Regions from separate parts of the Streptococcus sp. HMSC10E12 genome, predicted to be linked through region 4. Evidence: predicted binding sites of a transcription regulator. Region 4 holds the regulator's gene; each other region holds the start of a gene.
The links. The regulator Rex, encoded in region 4, represses fermentation and respiration genes when NADH is low (regulators of the CRP and FNR family bind a similar motif). The targets are predictions, from matches to a motif close to TTGTGAANTANTTCACAA.

Region 1 (3,637 bases), on a different contig from region 4:
ACATCATCAGTCTTTAGATATTTGTTACGCATAGCAGCACCAGTCGCAAGACCAAAGCCTCCACCTACCATACCGTTAGCACCAAGGATTCCTTTATCCAAGTCAGCGATATGCATAGAGCCACCCTTACCTTTACCAAGCCCTGTAGACTTACCAAAGATTTCAGCCATCATTTTTTTAAGGTCTCCACCTTTAGCCACACAGTGTCCATGTCCTCGGTGTGTGCTAGTAATGTAGTCTTTATCAGTCAGGTTAGCACATACCCCAGTCGCAATAGCCTCCTCACCTGAGTAAAGATGAACAAATCCTGGAATTTGACCGATTGAAAAGAAATGTCGTGCATTTTCTTCAAAATTTCGAATATCGCACATAGTCTTATACATGGATTTAGCCTCTTCTTTTGAAACATTTTCCACACCAAGATCATGGGCAGTTTGAACCTTAACTTCTTCCTTGGTTAAGGTTTGTCCCTGATGTTTTTCTTTCATTAGGGCTTGTGGCAATTCTTGATAATGTGTCATATTGTTTCCTCCTTCTATAGAGAACTTTATAAAAAACAAATATTATTGACATATATAAATTTAAAAAAATGAAAATGACTACGCTAAACCTATCCATCGAGCTTAGGACCTTAAAATCAGTCTTGCAACTTCCTGAACCAACTCAGAAATTGTTGGATGTGCAAAAATAGTCTTATCAAGCTGATCAAGTGTTCCTTCAGCATCTTTCAAGACAATCAAGGATTGTAAAATATCAGTTGCATGTGGGCCAACGATAACGGCACCTAATAGTAGGTGATAGCGTTTTTCAGAGACAATTTTAACAAAACCTTTTGCTGAATTAGACGCAATTGCTCGACCATTATAAACATAAGGAAGTTGACCAACTGATATATCGTATCCTTGTTGAACCGCCTCCTCTTCTGACAAGCCAAAGGAAGCAATCTCTGGCGTTGTAAAGAGCGACCGTGGAACACTTGAATTATCCACCGGTTCCTCAGCCTGACGACAAATGGCTCGAACAGCTTTGATTCCCTCGCTACTAGCAACATGAGCTAACATATATCCAGGAATCAAATCCCCAATCGCATAAACACCTGATTGAGATGACTCGTAATAACTATCTACCTTTATAAAACCTTTTTCAGTCAGCTCCAAGCCCATCATTTGGGCTAACTCAATATTTGGCTTACGTCCTGTTGCTACAAGTAAGTTATCATAAGAGTAGGACTTGCCATTTGCTAGAATTACAGCATTTTCTTCAACTCTATCTATGCTAACTCCTTCCAGTATAGTAATTCCAAGTTGCTCCATCTTTTCTCTAATAATGGAACGTGCTTCGTCATCTTCAGTTGCCAAAATTGTTGGTGCAACCTCTATTACTGTCACATCCACACCTAGTGGAGCCATAGCAAAAGCTAACTCAACGGAAATAATACCCCCACCAATGATAACCAAACGTTGAGGAAGTTCCTTTAAGTTGAAAAAGCTATCTGTTGTCAAATAGTCAACATCGTTAATACCAGAAATAGGAGGAATAAATGGATGACTCCCCGTCGCCAAAATAACAGACTTACCTGAGACTCTTTCACCATTAACTTGGAAGGTTTTATCAGAAATATAAGCTGCCTCACCTTCAATATAGGTGATCCCTAATTGTTTAAAACTTGATTGAATACCAGACTGTAGTGTTGCTACGACTTGATCTTTGCGAGCAACAAGTTTTTGAAAATCAAGATTATCATTTAAAATTGTTACTCCATACTGAGAGGCTTCTTTAGCAGCTAATAGCCAATGAGCATGTTGAAGATAGGCTTTGGATGGGATACAGCCAACGTTCAAACAAGTGCCACCTATGGAGTTTTTCTCAATGACAGTTACCTTTTTACCTAAACGGGCAGCTTCTTCAGCAGCAACATAACCGCCAGGACCTGCCCCTATAATGAGAATATCACATTGACTCAAAACAATACTCCTTTCTAGAATGGAAGTCGGCTGTTAGCCTAACCACTTCAAGTAGGACAAAAACTCGGAGATGTTTTTGAAAGCGTTTTCTATACTTTGATTATAAAACTAATACTTATGAAAATCAAGTAATTCACTGAAAATGTGATGTTTTGGTAGTGAAAATATTCACAAGTAATGCAAACGTTTGCCATTCCCTATTCGGGATGACGTCAGCACTTATACTTTGCTGATTTTTATAGACACTAGATAAATACAAATCTCCCCTAATCATTAAATAATTCTTCAAAATGTTATAAAAAACACTCTAGCGTCTATAGCTTGTATAAAACTATAGAAATTAGAGTGCTTTTACTATTAGAAAGAATATGTATATGGAGTTAAAAAGGAATTTGAATTAATCTAAAGAAAGTTGATTTTTCAACTGAATAATATTATAAGAATATCGATTTGTAGTTATTTTGAAAGTAATCTTATAAGTGAGTAATTAGGAGTAGAATATGACAACTCTATTTTTTTGTAGAGTAGCTTTTGTAGCTTTTATGTGAAAAATCAATTGGCTATTTAATTATTTATCGTCCTTTTTAATCATATTTTTCACACCTTCGATAGCGCCTTCGACAGCATCTTTGGCATCTTCGGCAACTTCTTTCACTTTTGAGACTGCTTTTTCAGCAGCACCCTCTTTTTCTGTTTTTTTATCACCAGTTAATTTTCCGACACCTTCTTTAAATGCGCCTTTAGCTTGGTTGAGTTTTTCTTCTACTGACATAATTTTATCCTCCTTTGGACATAAAGATTGTTAAATATGAACGCTCTTCAATAATACATTCAAATTTTTAAGTATAACAAGATAAGTTAAATTATAGCTTTTGTGTTGAAGTCGAGTCATAAACAGCTTGAACACCCTCACTAACGTTATCTTTATTTGCTGATAAACCATTAGCTAGTCCATGTTTACCACTTTTTAAATTTATCAGCACTAAGTTTGCTAGTTGATTGGAGTCTTCCTATCGAAATATTGAAAATTATTCTTTTTTTCCTAAGAAAAATGATACTACTGCAACAACAATAACTGCCCCTAAAATTGATGGAACTAAGGCCATTCCAGCTAGTCTAGGTCCCCAAGAACCGAAGAGTGACTGTCCAACAGATGAACCAATTAAACCTGCAAAGATATTGGCAATTATTCCCATGGAACCTCCCTTTTTAGTGATTCCACCAGCAATAAAACCTATAAAGCCTCCGACAATAATAGCCCAAAGCATAATGTCTCCCCCTTTCTAAATAGAGGAAAGTTAGATTGTTTGGAAAATCAAACCATCTAAAGAGTTACATTTTAGCTAAAACATTTTTTATATTAATCTTAACAATCATAAGATTAATGTTAGTATATACCTGTTAATAACAGTATAAGTTAATCAAATTGATAAGTCAATGAAAATGTTTGCGCTTACACAAAAATAGACATGAAAACCATCATTGCCCCTTGCAATCGCTTGCATAGTTTTACAATTTCGCTTATCTCATTTTTTTGTTAAAAATCTACACAGGCTTCTACTATTATTAGGGCTTCCTCTAAATGGATTGATTTATGAATAAAAAGTTTGATTAAACTGCTACATTCATATGATTGATTAGCATTTTAGCCACAAAAGAAAATAGCCCTAAGA
Region 2 (3,637 bases), on a different contig from region 4:
CGATTATCCCACCAGCGACCTCACTGGAAGACAATCCCAAGACAAAGATAGCTCCTCGCCCAATAGCGGAACGTTCAACAATATCTTCTACAAGCACACGTGTCTTCTCTTCTAAATCTAGCAACATCACAACAGCCCTCCTTTAGACAACAGCTGTATTCAGGATTCGCACAATAAGATAGTACAGAATCACAAAAAAGATAAGGAAAAATACCCCTAATAATAATAACTGCCCACGGCGTTTCTTACTTAGGTCCCAGAAGAAACCAAATCCCATCAAAAAAGGACCAACACTATAACTTAGCATAAACCATAAATCTACACGTGCTATATGCCAAAAAGAAGAAATAAAGGCCACCAAACCTATTAAGGATAATATCCAAGAAAACTCCCAACGATCTGATTTAGCAAAAGCCAAGCCTATTAAGAAGCAGCCCAAGGCAGGCATGATAATAAATGATAGGGTCATAAAATAAAACATGCCATTATTATAGCATGTTTTACAGTTTCATGTTAGTGACGGTTAATGACACCATAAGCAATAGTGAATGCAATAGCAGCAATACCTACAACGATTGCCATGACAGCCCAGAAAATAGTCATCGCACGGCGTCCCTTGCGATTGTTAAAAGGAAGTCCCCAACCAATCATGATGACACCTAGCAATCCAAGCCAGATTTTATAAGTGATAACAATCGCCGCATCAAAATAGGCAAAAGCAACCAAACCTAAACCTAGCAAAGAAATCAAATAAGACCACTTACCCTTCAAAAATGAAGGCAAGGCCCAACCAAATAACACTAAACCTAGTAGAGCAAGAGCTCCACCACCAAAAAATACGGGTAAAATATAATTATCAAACATATTCATATTATAGCATATCTTAAAAAGTTAGGAAATAGAATCTATCGACCTAAGTGGTATCCACTCTTTAAAATTTGTTCACTCTCAATCATAGATTGATTCGCAGATACTACCTATTTATTTGGGGATAAAAAAACAAGACTCAGAAAGGACCTTGTTTTAATAGCCTAATTGCGCTTTGTTTGGACTACATCTATAATCAAAACGAACTGAAATTTATAAATCGGGGGCAAAATGGGGGCAAAACATAAGAAAAAGGCTTGTCCATATTGGACAAACCCTTTCATTTCAAGCTTATATAGTCTAATTAAGCTTTGTTTGCTCCCAATCACAGATTGATTCGCAGACACTAACTATTTATTGGGTACAAAAAAACAAGATCCAGAAAAGACCTTGTTCTTTTTTTCAACTAAGCTTTGTTTGCTGAACCGAATACGTCGATACGTTCTTCAACAGCTTCTGTAATAGCTTCGAAACCTGGTTTCAAGAATTTACGTGGGTCGAAGAGTTTCTTCTTGTCGTATTCTGCTTCATTTGCTTCGTATTCAGCAACAAATTTACGTGTTGCGTTAGCAAATGCGATTTGACACTCAGTGTTAACGTTAACTTTAGCAACACCAAGTTTGATAGCTGCTTGGATTTGATCGTCAGGAATACCTGATCCACCGTGCAATACGATTGGGAAGTTAGGAACAGCTTCTGTCAATTTTTGCAAGTGGTCAAGGTGAAGTCCGCTCCAGTTTTCTGGGTAAGGACCGTGGATGTTACCGATACCTGCTGCAAGGAAGTCGATACCAGTTGCAACCATAGCTTTAGCATCTTCGATTGGTGCCAATTCACCATCACCGATGATACCATCTTCTTCACCACCGATTGTACCAACTTCAGCTTCAACTGATACACCGTTAGCGTGTGCAAATTCAACAACTTTAGCTGCTTTTTCAAGGTTTTCTTCAACTGGAAGGTGTGAACCGTCAAACATAACTGAAGTGTAACCTACACGGATACATTCCAAAGCATCATTGTAGTGACCGTGGTCAAGGTGAATAGCAACTGGTACAGTGATACCCATTGATTCAACCAATTCTTCGATGAGAACTTTACACAATTTGTAACCACCCATGTACTTAGCTGCACCCATAGAAGTTTGGATAAGTACTGGAGCTTGTTTAGCTTCTGCTGCACGCAAGATAGCTTGAGTCCACTCAAGGTTGTTTGTGTTAAATCCACCAACTGCGTAACCATTATCACGAGCTGCTTGGACAAATTTTTCTGCTGAAACGATTGCCATTATAAAGGCCTCCTATATTTTTTTGGGTTTGAACCCGTTTACAAGTTTATTCTATCACAATTAGACTCAAAAAACTAGCTTTTCTACAATTTGTAAGCGTTTTGATTTTTTAATACAAAAAAACCAGTCATCTGACTGGTTACTCTGCGGAAAGAGGGACTTGAACCCTCACGACCTAAAGCGGTCACAGGATCCTTAGTCCTGCGCGTCTGCCAATTCCGCCATTTCCGCTAACAACATTAGTTATTATATCAAGATTGACAACTTGTGTCAATACCTTTTTGAAAGTTTTTTTATAACTTTCTCTTGTCTCTTTCGAAACAACTACTATATAATACCATTTATTGTTTGCTGACGTCAATACTTTTTTGCCTTTTTTTAAATTTTTTAGCAAAAGTTATCTATTATATCTTATATCAAAGGTTAAACCAAACTCTTATTCAGCCTATCTAATCTCTCTCTAAGGGGCGCTAAGTAGACTTCTTCTCCAAAACCACGCGATTTTAAGCCATCCTCAGCACAAGACAATAGCGATTCTGTCAAAGGTAAAATCATTTTGAGGTCTGTATCAGAAATATCCTTTTTCGAATATAAACGACGAATTCTAGGATAATCATAGTCAAACGCTTCAAAAATAGGTGCGTCATTCAAAATATTTTCTAGATTTTCCAAATTGACTAAAAGACCAAGGTGAAAGGCTGCTGGCGCAAAGGTTGATGAGAAAGGTTGGGTACAAACACTGCGAAACTCAATAGTCCCTCGCGTCGTTAAATCTTGGAATTGATAAGAACGGTGAGTCTTAAAATCTTCCTCACTTGGCTCAATAGTGACTACTTCGCCATGAATAGAGTGTGCCTTGATAGATGACGTACTTAGATAGTCTTTAGCACGTATTGGTTCAAAATAGTAGGTTTCATCACCACGCTTAGCAGTAAAAATGGCTGTCTCAGACAAGTAAGAAAAATAGTCATCTTCGCTTTTAAACACCTTGGGAAATACCCCTGCATTTTCCTCAAAAACACCATGCATGGAATTCTCCCAGAAAACATCACGAGAAAGCGCTAAATCCCAATCTGAGCCCCAAAATTCAGAGTTTGCCAATAATACTGCTTTGGGTCCCTCTATTTGATTAAAAGCATTTAAAACCCTTAAATAGGACGTTTTTGAAACATCTAACTGTACCTGACTCCCACAGATGAAAGAACCATATTCTGGATAATCATGAAAGAAAGGATCGTTCTTTGCTTTAGATAGCTCAAGAAAATCCATAAGCATCTCATAACGAGGAGATTTAACAGGTCTGTTATCATTTTTTGCCCAGTTTGGATTCACTCCCCAACCTTGCAACTCATGATTATGATTCTGAAGATAGGGTTGGATTATACTGAGGTAAGTATCCAGACGTTCCTCAACCTCAGAAATTCTCTCAGCCTTTGCAAAAGCAAACTCAATCGTATTGTAGGAGACTTCAAAAAGGATCAT
Region 3 (3,637 bases), on a different contig from region 4:
CTGCAATATAACGTTCAATACCTTTGAGACCCCAGACAAAGTCCAAGTGCCACATAGAACGCCCAAACTCACCATCAGTAAGGATGTCAATACCATTAGCCTTTTGGTCAGCCACAATTTGCTTAATATCTGCGGTTTCAGTTTCTTGATAACCAGGGAGGGCATCGTAGAAAGGATACTGGATGTCGTCACGGTGCTCGATTTCGTCCTTGTATTTACGGAGATCTGCAGGACGAAGGAGAGAACCAACTAATTGAAATTTAGATTTTGTCATAAGATTCACCTCAAAATAAGTTTTTACATCTATAATACTTTTTATTTATTTCGATTGAAAATAGTTATTTTCTTTCTGTGGGTATAGTTTAAGACTATATAAGGTTTTGGTCTGCAAAATGATACTTCCTATGGTAAAATGAAAAGAAAACAATGAAGGTTGGGAACATGCAAAAAACATTTTTTATTATTAAACCAGATGCTGTAAAACGACACTTGATGGGACAAGTGATTGATCGTATTGAACGTCGTGGCTTTATTATTGAACGAATGGAAATGCTGACACTTGACGAAGAACGTCTTAAAGAACATTATGCTCAATTGGTTGATAAACCTTTTTTTCCTAGCATTGCAGAATTCATGATGAGTGGTCCATCAGTGATTGGCATTATTTCTGGTCCAGGTGTTATCAAGTCATGGCGTGATATGATGGGAGCAACTAATCCAGGCGATGCTGCTCCTGGAACGATTCGTGGAGACTTTGCAACAGCACCAGATGGTGACATGATTCCAAATATTGTTCATGGCTCTGATTCAGAGGAATCTGCGGCTCGAGAAATTCAGATTTGGTTTGGTGAGTAGGATGGATTTAGCACAGATTCAGTTTGATATAGCCAAGGGTGGACTGTTAATTGATGTCAGGAGTCCAGAAGAGTATGCAGAAGGACATGTTAAGGATGCCCTCTTAATACCTCACACCCAGTTTTTCTCTGCTGACATTCCAGCTGAAAAAGACGCTTCCATTTACCTCTATTGTAAAATGGGCCCTCGTGCAGAATTTGCTGCATCGGTCCTTAAAGAGAGAGGCTATACTAAGGTGACAAATCTAGGTGGCTTGGACGATATGGAAGCATTAGGTTTTGAATTTGAAGAATAATAGAAATAAGGTCACCTCAAGGTGGTCTTATTTGTTTTCAGAAAAGTTTGATAATTACTTGACAACGTTTTCATAAAGGGGTAAAATTTTAATTGAGTTAAGACAAAGCCTATGAAAAATGACTTTGCCAGAACTTGACTAACTTAGCGTATTTCAATTGAGATAGGGCTTGTAATTAAGCCTGTTACTCAATTGGTAGAGGAGGATTTCGTATGTCAAAAGTTGCTATTGTTACAGGTGCAGGTCAAGGTATTGGTTTTGCGATTGCAAAACGTTTGGTTGAAGATGGTTTTAAAGTCGGAGTATTGGACTACAACGCTGAAACTGCAGAAAAAGCGGTTGCTGAATTGTCAGCAGATAAAGCATTTGCAGTTGTAGCTGATGTATCTAAACAAGCTGAAGTAGCAGCTGCTTTCCAAAAAGTTGTTGATCACTTTGGCGATTTGAATGTTGTTGTTAATAATGCCGGTGTGGCTCCAACAACACCTCTTGATACAATTACTGAAGAACAGTTCCAACGTACATTTAACATCAATGTCGGTGGTGTTATTTGGGGTGCTCAAGCTGCACAAGCACAATTTAAAGCACTCGGTCATGGTGGTAAAATCATCAATGCAACATCTCAAGCTGGTGTCGTTGGTAACCCTAACTTGACTGTCTATGGTGGTACTAAATTTGCAGTTCGTGGTATCACTCAAACTTTGGCGCGTGACTTGGCTGATTCAGGCATTACTGTCAATGCTTATGCACCAGGTATCGTTAAGACTCCAATGATGTTTGACATTGCCCACGAAGTTGGTAAAAATGCTGGTAAAGATGACGAATGGGGTATGCAAACTTTTGCTAAAGATATTACCCTCAAACGTTTGTCTGAACCTGAAGACGTAGCAGCAGCGGTTAGCTTCCTTGCTGGACCTGACTCAAACTACATCACAGGTCAAACAATCATCGTTGATGGTGGTATGCAATTCCATTAAGATTAAAATGGAGAGCGAAAGGCTCTCTTTTTTTTGCTTGATAAAACATAATATTTCTGATAATATAATCGTAATTAACTATGATTTGAGAGGAGCCGTCCTATGTCAGACATTTTACACTATATTGTTGAGCATCCATTTTATTGCCTTATTCTATTAGGAGTTGTTGTACTAGCCTGTGGTTTAGGTCCATTTTCAAGTAGTTCAACAGAAAACAAGCGCTCAGCAATTATTAATAAGCACTACAACGATACTTTTAAGAAATAAGAAGGACTAAATGCAGTCAGAAAGCAGATATTAGAGATAGGCAAAAGCCTGTCTTTTTTGTATAATAGAAGGTAACGATTAGTTTTTTTTTATAATCACAAGTAAGAACTAGGAAAGATAAAAATGCCAAATATTGAAGAATTAAAACAACGACAGGAGAAGATTCGTAACTTCTCTATTATTGCCCATATTGACCACGGTAAATCAACCCTTGCTGACCGTATCTTGGAAAAGACTGAAACAGTGTCAAGTCGTGAGATGCAGGCGCAACTCCTTGATAGCATGGACCTTGAGCGTGAACGTGGTATCACTATCAAACTCAATGCCATTGAGCTTAACTATACAGCTAAAGATGGCGAAACATATATTTTCCACCTTATCGACACACCAGGACACGTGGACTTTACTTATGAAGTGTCACGTTCTCTTGCTGCCTGTGAGGGTGCAATCTTGGTGGTGGATGCTGCTCAAGGGATTGAAGCGCAAACACTTGCCAATGTTTACTTGGCCCTAGATAATGACTTGGAAATCTTACCAGTTATCAATAAAATCGACCTTCCAGCTGCAGATCCTGAACGTGTGCGTACAGAGGTTGAAGATGTTATCGGACTAGATGCTTCTGAAGCCGTGCTTGCATCAGCTAAAGCTGGTATCGGTATCGAGGAGATTCTCGAACAAATCGTTGAGAAAGTTCCTGCACCTCAAGGTGAAGTCGAAGCGCCTCTCCAAGCCCTTATCTTTGACTCTGTTTATGATGCCTACCGTGGGGTTATCCTCCAAGTGCGTGTGGTTAATGGAATGGTTAAACCAGGCGATAAGATTCAAATGATGTCTAATGGCAAGACCTTTGATGTTACTGAGGTTGGTATCTTCACGCCTAAAGCTGTTGGCCGTGACTACCTTGCGACAGGTGATGTTGGTTATATTGCGGCCTCAATCAAGACTGTTGCGGATACCCGTGTCGGTGATACAGTAACACTTGCGGATAATCCAGCAGCAGAGCCACTCCATGGCTATAAGCAAATGAATCCAATGGTCTTCGCCGGTCTTTATCCAATTGAGTCTAATAAATACAATGACTTGCGTGAAGCTCTTGAAAAGCTCCAATTGAACGATGCCAGTCTTCAGTTTGAGCCTGAAACGTCTCAAGCCCTTGGTTTTGGTTTCCGTTGTGGTTTCTTGGGTCTTCTTCACATGGATGTTATCCAAGAGCGTTTGGAACGTGAGTTTAATATCGACCTCA
Region 4 (3,637 bases):
TTACTGCTCAACAAATCGCTGATGCCTTACGTGACGATACTATTCTAGTTTCTGTTATGTATGCCAATAATGAGACCGGCCAATTGCTTCCTATCAAGGAAATTGGTGACTTGCTTGCCAATCACCAAGCTGCCTTCCACGTTGATGCCGTTCAGGTAGCAGGAAAACTTCCAATTCACCCAGAGGAACTTGGAGCTGATTTTCTCTCAATTAGTGCCCATAAATTCCATGGACCTAAAGGTGTCGGCTTGCTCTATCATAACGATTTGCATTTTGACAACCTACTCCACGGTGGTGAGCAAGAAGAAAAACGCCGTGCTAGCACTGAAAATCTGGTCGGTATTGCAGGTATGACCGCTGCTTACAAGCATGCTAGTGACCACTACCAAGACAATTACCAACATGTTGAAACGATTCGTCAGGCCTTTCTAGATTCCCTTACCATTCCTTATGAAATTAATGGCGGAGGATCTAGCCTACCTCACGTTATCAATATTAGCTTTACTGGTAAGGAAAATGGGCCTCTCTTAACCTTGTTAGACCTAGCAGGCTTTGCTGTCTCAACAGGTTCTGCTTGTACTGCTGGAACTGTTGATCCAAGTCATGTCATCCAGGCCCTCTATGGCAAGGATTCTGACAAGCTAAAAACAGCCATTCGCATTAGTTTATCAGAGGAAAATACCGCTGAAGAACTCCAGGCCCTAGCAGAAAAACTTAATCAAATCATAGGAGACTAACATGGCATTTGAAAAAAGCATTCATTTGACTGACTGTAAGTACCGTTACACCATCAGTCCTAATGTCAAAAAATTCACTCTACGTGATACGACTTTTGTGCAAAATAAAATCGGAAACTACGAGTTGCACCGCCTTCTCGAAAAAGTGCCTAACTCAGGCGAAGGTTTTCCACTCAAAATCACTATTAACAAAGACTTGACAGGCTTCAAATTGTCTATCACAGACAAATCTGGCCTTCGTAACGTTAATATCTTTAAAAATGAAGATCACCATATCTTGCAAGAAAAATTCTACTTCTTGATGCAGAGTTTGGTTGATCGTAACGTTTTCGAGCAAGAAGAAGTCTAAATTTTTTCTTACTACATAGAAATAGCCTATCCATGTGATAGGTTTTTTATATCGCCTCATCTACACTATTTTGTTGCATTCTTCACAAACTTTTCTTAAAATATAAGAGAATCATACTAATTAAAGAAAGGAAAGCGATCAATGACATTTGAGAAAAACATCCCAAACGCCACTGCCAAACGTCTCTCTCTCTACTATCGTATTTTCAAACGATTCCATCGTGAAAATATCGATAAAGCAAGCTCTAAACAAATTGCTGAAGCGATTGGGATTGACCCTGCCACTGTTCGTCGGGACTTCTCCTACTTTGGTGAGCTAGGTCGTCGTGGTTTTGGTTATGACGTAAACAAGCTGATGACATTTTTCGCTGAACTCCTAAATGACAATGCGACTACCAAGGTACTCCTCGTAGGTGTTGGTAATGTCGGGCGTGCCCTCCTCCACTACCGTTTTCAAGAGCGTAACCGCATGCAGCTGGTCATGGCTTTTGATACAGACGATAACGAATTGGTTGGAACTCAAACCGAGGACAAGATTCCTATCTATGGGATTTCCCAGATTAAGGACAAGATTGCCCAAGAAGATATCAAAACAGCCATCCTGACAGTGCCATCAGTTAAGGCCCAGGAGGTGGCTGATCTTTTGGTTGATGCTGGAATTGAAGGCATTCTCTGTTTCTCTCCGGTCAACCTCAATCTTCCACGCCATGTAGTGGTCCAATATGTAGACTTGACTAGCGAACTACAAACCCTACTCTATTTCATGAAAGAAGAAGAAAAATCAAGGAGAAACAATGACTAAACCAATTATCGGAATCACTGCCAATGTAAGGCCTAATCCAGCCCATGAAGATATCAACTGGTCCTATGCCCCATCTGGCTTTGTAGAAGGAGTTCAAAGAGCCGGTGGCCTAGCAATCCTACTACCAGTATCCGATCCATCGGAAGCCAAGACCTATATCTCCATGATTGACAAGCTCATCCTTATCGGTGGGCAAAACGTTGACCCTAAATTCTACAACGAAGAGAACCATGCCAGTGAAGATGACTTCTTCCTCGAACGGGATATCTTTGAAATGGCACTCATCGAGGAAGCCACTAAGCAGAAGAAACCCATCTTTTCAATCTGTCGTGGAACCCAACTAATGAACGTCGCACTAGGTGGTAGCCTCCATCAAGATATTGAGCATCACTGGCAGGACAAGCCTTCTGATTACCTCTACCATGAGATGATTGTTGATGAGAACAGCAAGTTGGCAGAAATCTACGGATGTGGAACCTCTATCAACTCCTTCCACCATCAAAGTATCAAACACTTGGCCTCTGACCTTCGTGTCATTGCGCGTGATCCTGAGGACAACACAGTCGAAGCTGTTGAGTCAAATAGTCCAGACCTTCGCTTTCTTGGTGTACAATGGCACCCAGAGCTTCTCCTAGACAAACGTGAAGAAGACCTCAAACTCTTTGAATACGTCGTTAACGAACTTTAAAAGCAACTGAGACTGCACTCAGTTGCTTTTCTCTTGTCTTTATCACATAGGTTCAACCTAAAGATCAAAATCCTCCCTCTCCTCACGAAAGGAATAATAGGTTGATTTTCCAACAATCAGATGATCAAGCAGACAAATCCCTAAATCATCACAGGACCGCTTAATCTTTTGGGTAAAATCAATATCATTTCGACTTGGATATGCCTCACCCGACGGATGATTGTGAACCACAATCAAAGACGTTGCCATCAGATGACAGGCATAATGTAAAATCTCACGTGGCTCAGCAATCGAACGACGAACCCCACCAATAAAGACCGTCTTTTGCTGAATAATACGGTTCTGCGTATCCAAATAGATAGCCACCAGATGCTCCTGAGGCTTGTCGCCAATATCCAACATCATACGACGCGCCACCTGCTGGCTAGACATAATCTGCTCAGACCGAGCCAACTCAGCCTTCTCAATCCGCTTAGCCAACTCCACCATAGCCTTGAGCTCAATAGACTTCACACGCCCAATACCAGGAATCTCCTGAAGCTCATTCAAGGACAAACGAGACAAATCCGCCAAACTCGTCATCCCTTTCAAAATACGATTGGCCATAGATAGGACCGACTCAGACCTAGTCCCTGTCCGCAGCACTATCGCCAACAACTCCTGGTCCGACAAAACCTCTGCTCCCTTCTGTAAGAGTCGCTCACGAGGCAAAAGCCCCGACTCCTCAGCTACAATACTATACATAAGAAAAAAACCTCCTACTTACCTATTCGTAAGTGGGAGGGGAAGTTAAACAGCTGAAGATTTTTTTAAACCTAATTTCTTTAACAAGGCTTTTCGATATGCTGAAAATTTTTTCTTTAACGTCAGTGGTTCTGCTACCTGTGACATTTCAATAAGATGGAGCTTATAACGTTCTGCAAAAGATATTTTTCCTGAAGCAATAATACGATAATCAATTCCTAGATCCCAGGCTTTTCGATAGAAAAGATAAGAAAGGGTATCCTCATCAAAGTCATAGAAAGCTTGCTTATCCTTAAGAATAATTTTTTCTAGAAAATC

Region 1: the regulator Rex is predicted to act here: its motif matches at 2,121-2,138, upstream of lpdA (dihydrolipoyl dehydrogenase).
Region 2: the regulator Rex is predicted to act here: its motif matches at 2,198-2,215, upstream of HMPREF3112_RS00730 (class II fructose-bisphosphate aldolase).
Region 3: the regulator Rex is predicted to act here: its motif matches at 1,198-1,215, upstream of HMPREF3112_RS04530 ((S)-acetoin forming diacetyl reductase).

The regions. Positions count from the first base shown of each region.
Region 1 is NZ_KV791104.1:415,730-419,366, reverse strand. Features, by position in the region: gene HMPREF3112_RS08720 (thiamine pyrophosphate-dependent dehydrogenase E1 component subunit alpha) at 1-521, opposite strand, end outside; gene lpdA (dihydrolipoyl dehydrogenase) at 624-1,964, opposite strand; gene HMPREF3112_RS08710 (CsbD family protein) at 2,533-2,736, opposite strand; gene HMPREF3112_RS08705 (GlsB/YeaQ/YmgE family stress response membrane protein) at 2,993-3,232, opposite strand.
Region 2 is NZ_KV791076.1:23,157-26,793, reverse strand. Features, by position in the region: gene HMPREF3112_RS00740 (TIGR01440 family protein) at 1-127, opposite strand, end outside; gene HMPREF3112_RS10855 (hypothetical protein) at 143-481, opposite strand; gene HMPREF3112_RS00735 (hypothetical protein) at 514-870, opposite strand; gene HMPREF3112_RS00730 (class II fructose-bisphosphate aldolase) at 1,274-2,155, opposite strand; tRNA gene HMPREF3112_RS00725 (tRNA-Leu) at 2,301-2,386, opposite strand; gene HMPREF3112_RS00720 (glutamate-cysteine ligase family protein) at 2,579-3,637, opposite strand, start outside.
Region 3 is NZ_KV791087.1:284,486-288,122, forward strand. Features, by position in the region: partial or broken gene HMPREF3112_RS04515 (cobalamin-independent methionine synthase II family protein) at 1-274, opposite strand, end outside; gene ndk (nucleoside-diphosphate kinase) at 442-855, shown strand; gene HMPREF3112_RS04525 (rhodanese-like domain-containing protein) at 857-1,150, shown strand; gene HMPREF3112_RS04530 ((S)-acetoin forming diacetyl reductase) at 1,363-2,127, shown strand; gene HMPREF3112_RS11410 (hypothetical protein) at 2,230-2,394, shown strand; gene lepA (translation elongation factor 4) at 2,518-3,637, shown strand, end outside.
Region 4 is NZ_KV791083.1:66,810-70,446, forward strand. Features, by position in the region: gene HMPREF3112_RS01625 (cysteine desulfurase family protein) at 1-737, shown strand, start outside; gene HMPREF3112_RS01630 (DUF1831 domain-containing protein) at 739-1,086, shown strand; gene HMPREF3112_RS01635 (redox-sensing transcriptional repressor Rex) at 1,228-1,887, shown strand; gene HMPREF3112_RS01640 (gamma-glutamyl-gamma-aminobutyrate hydrolase family protein) at 1,880-2,575, shown strand; gene radC (RadC family protein) at 2,633-3,319, opposite strand; gene HMPREF3112_RS01650 (rhamnan synthesis F family protein) at 3,365-3,637, opposite strand, start outside.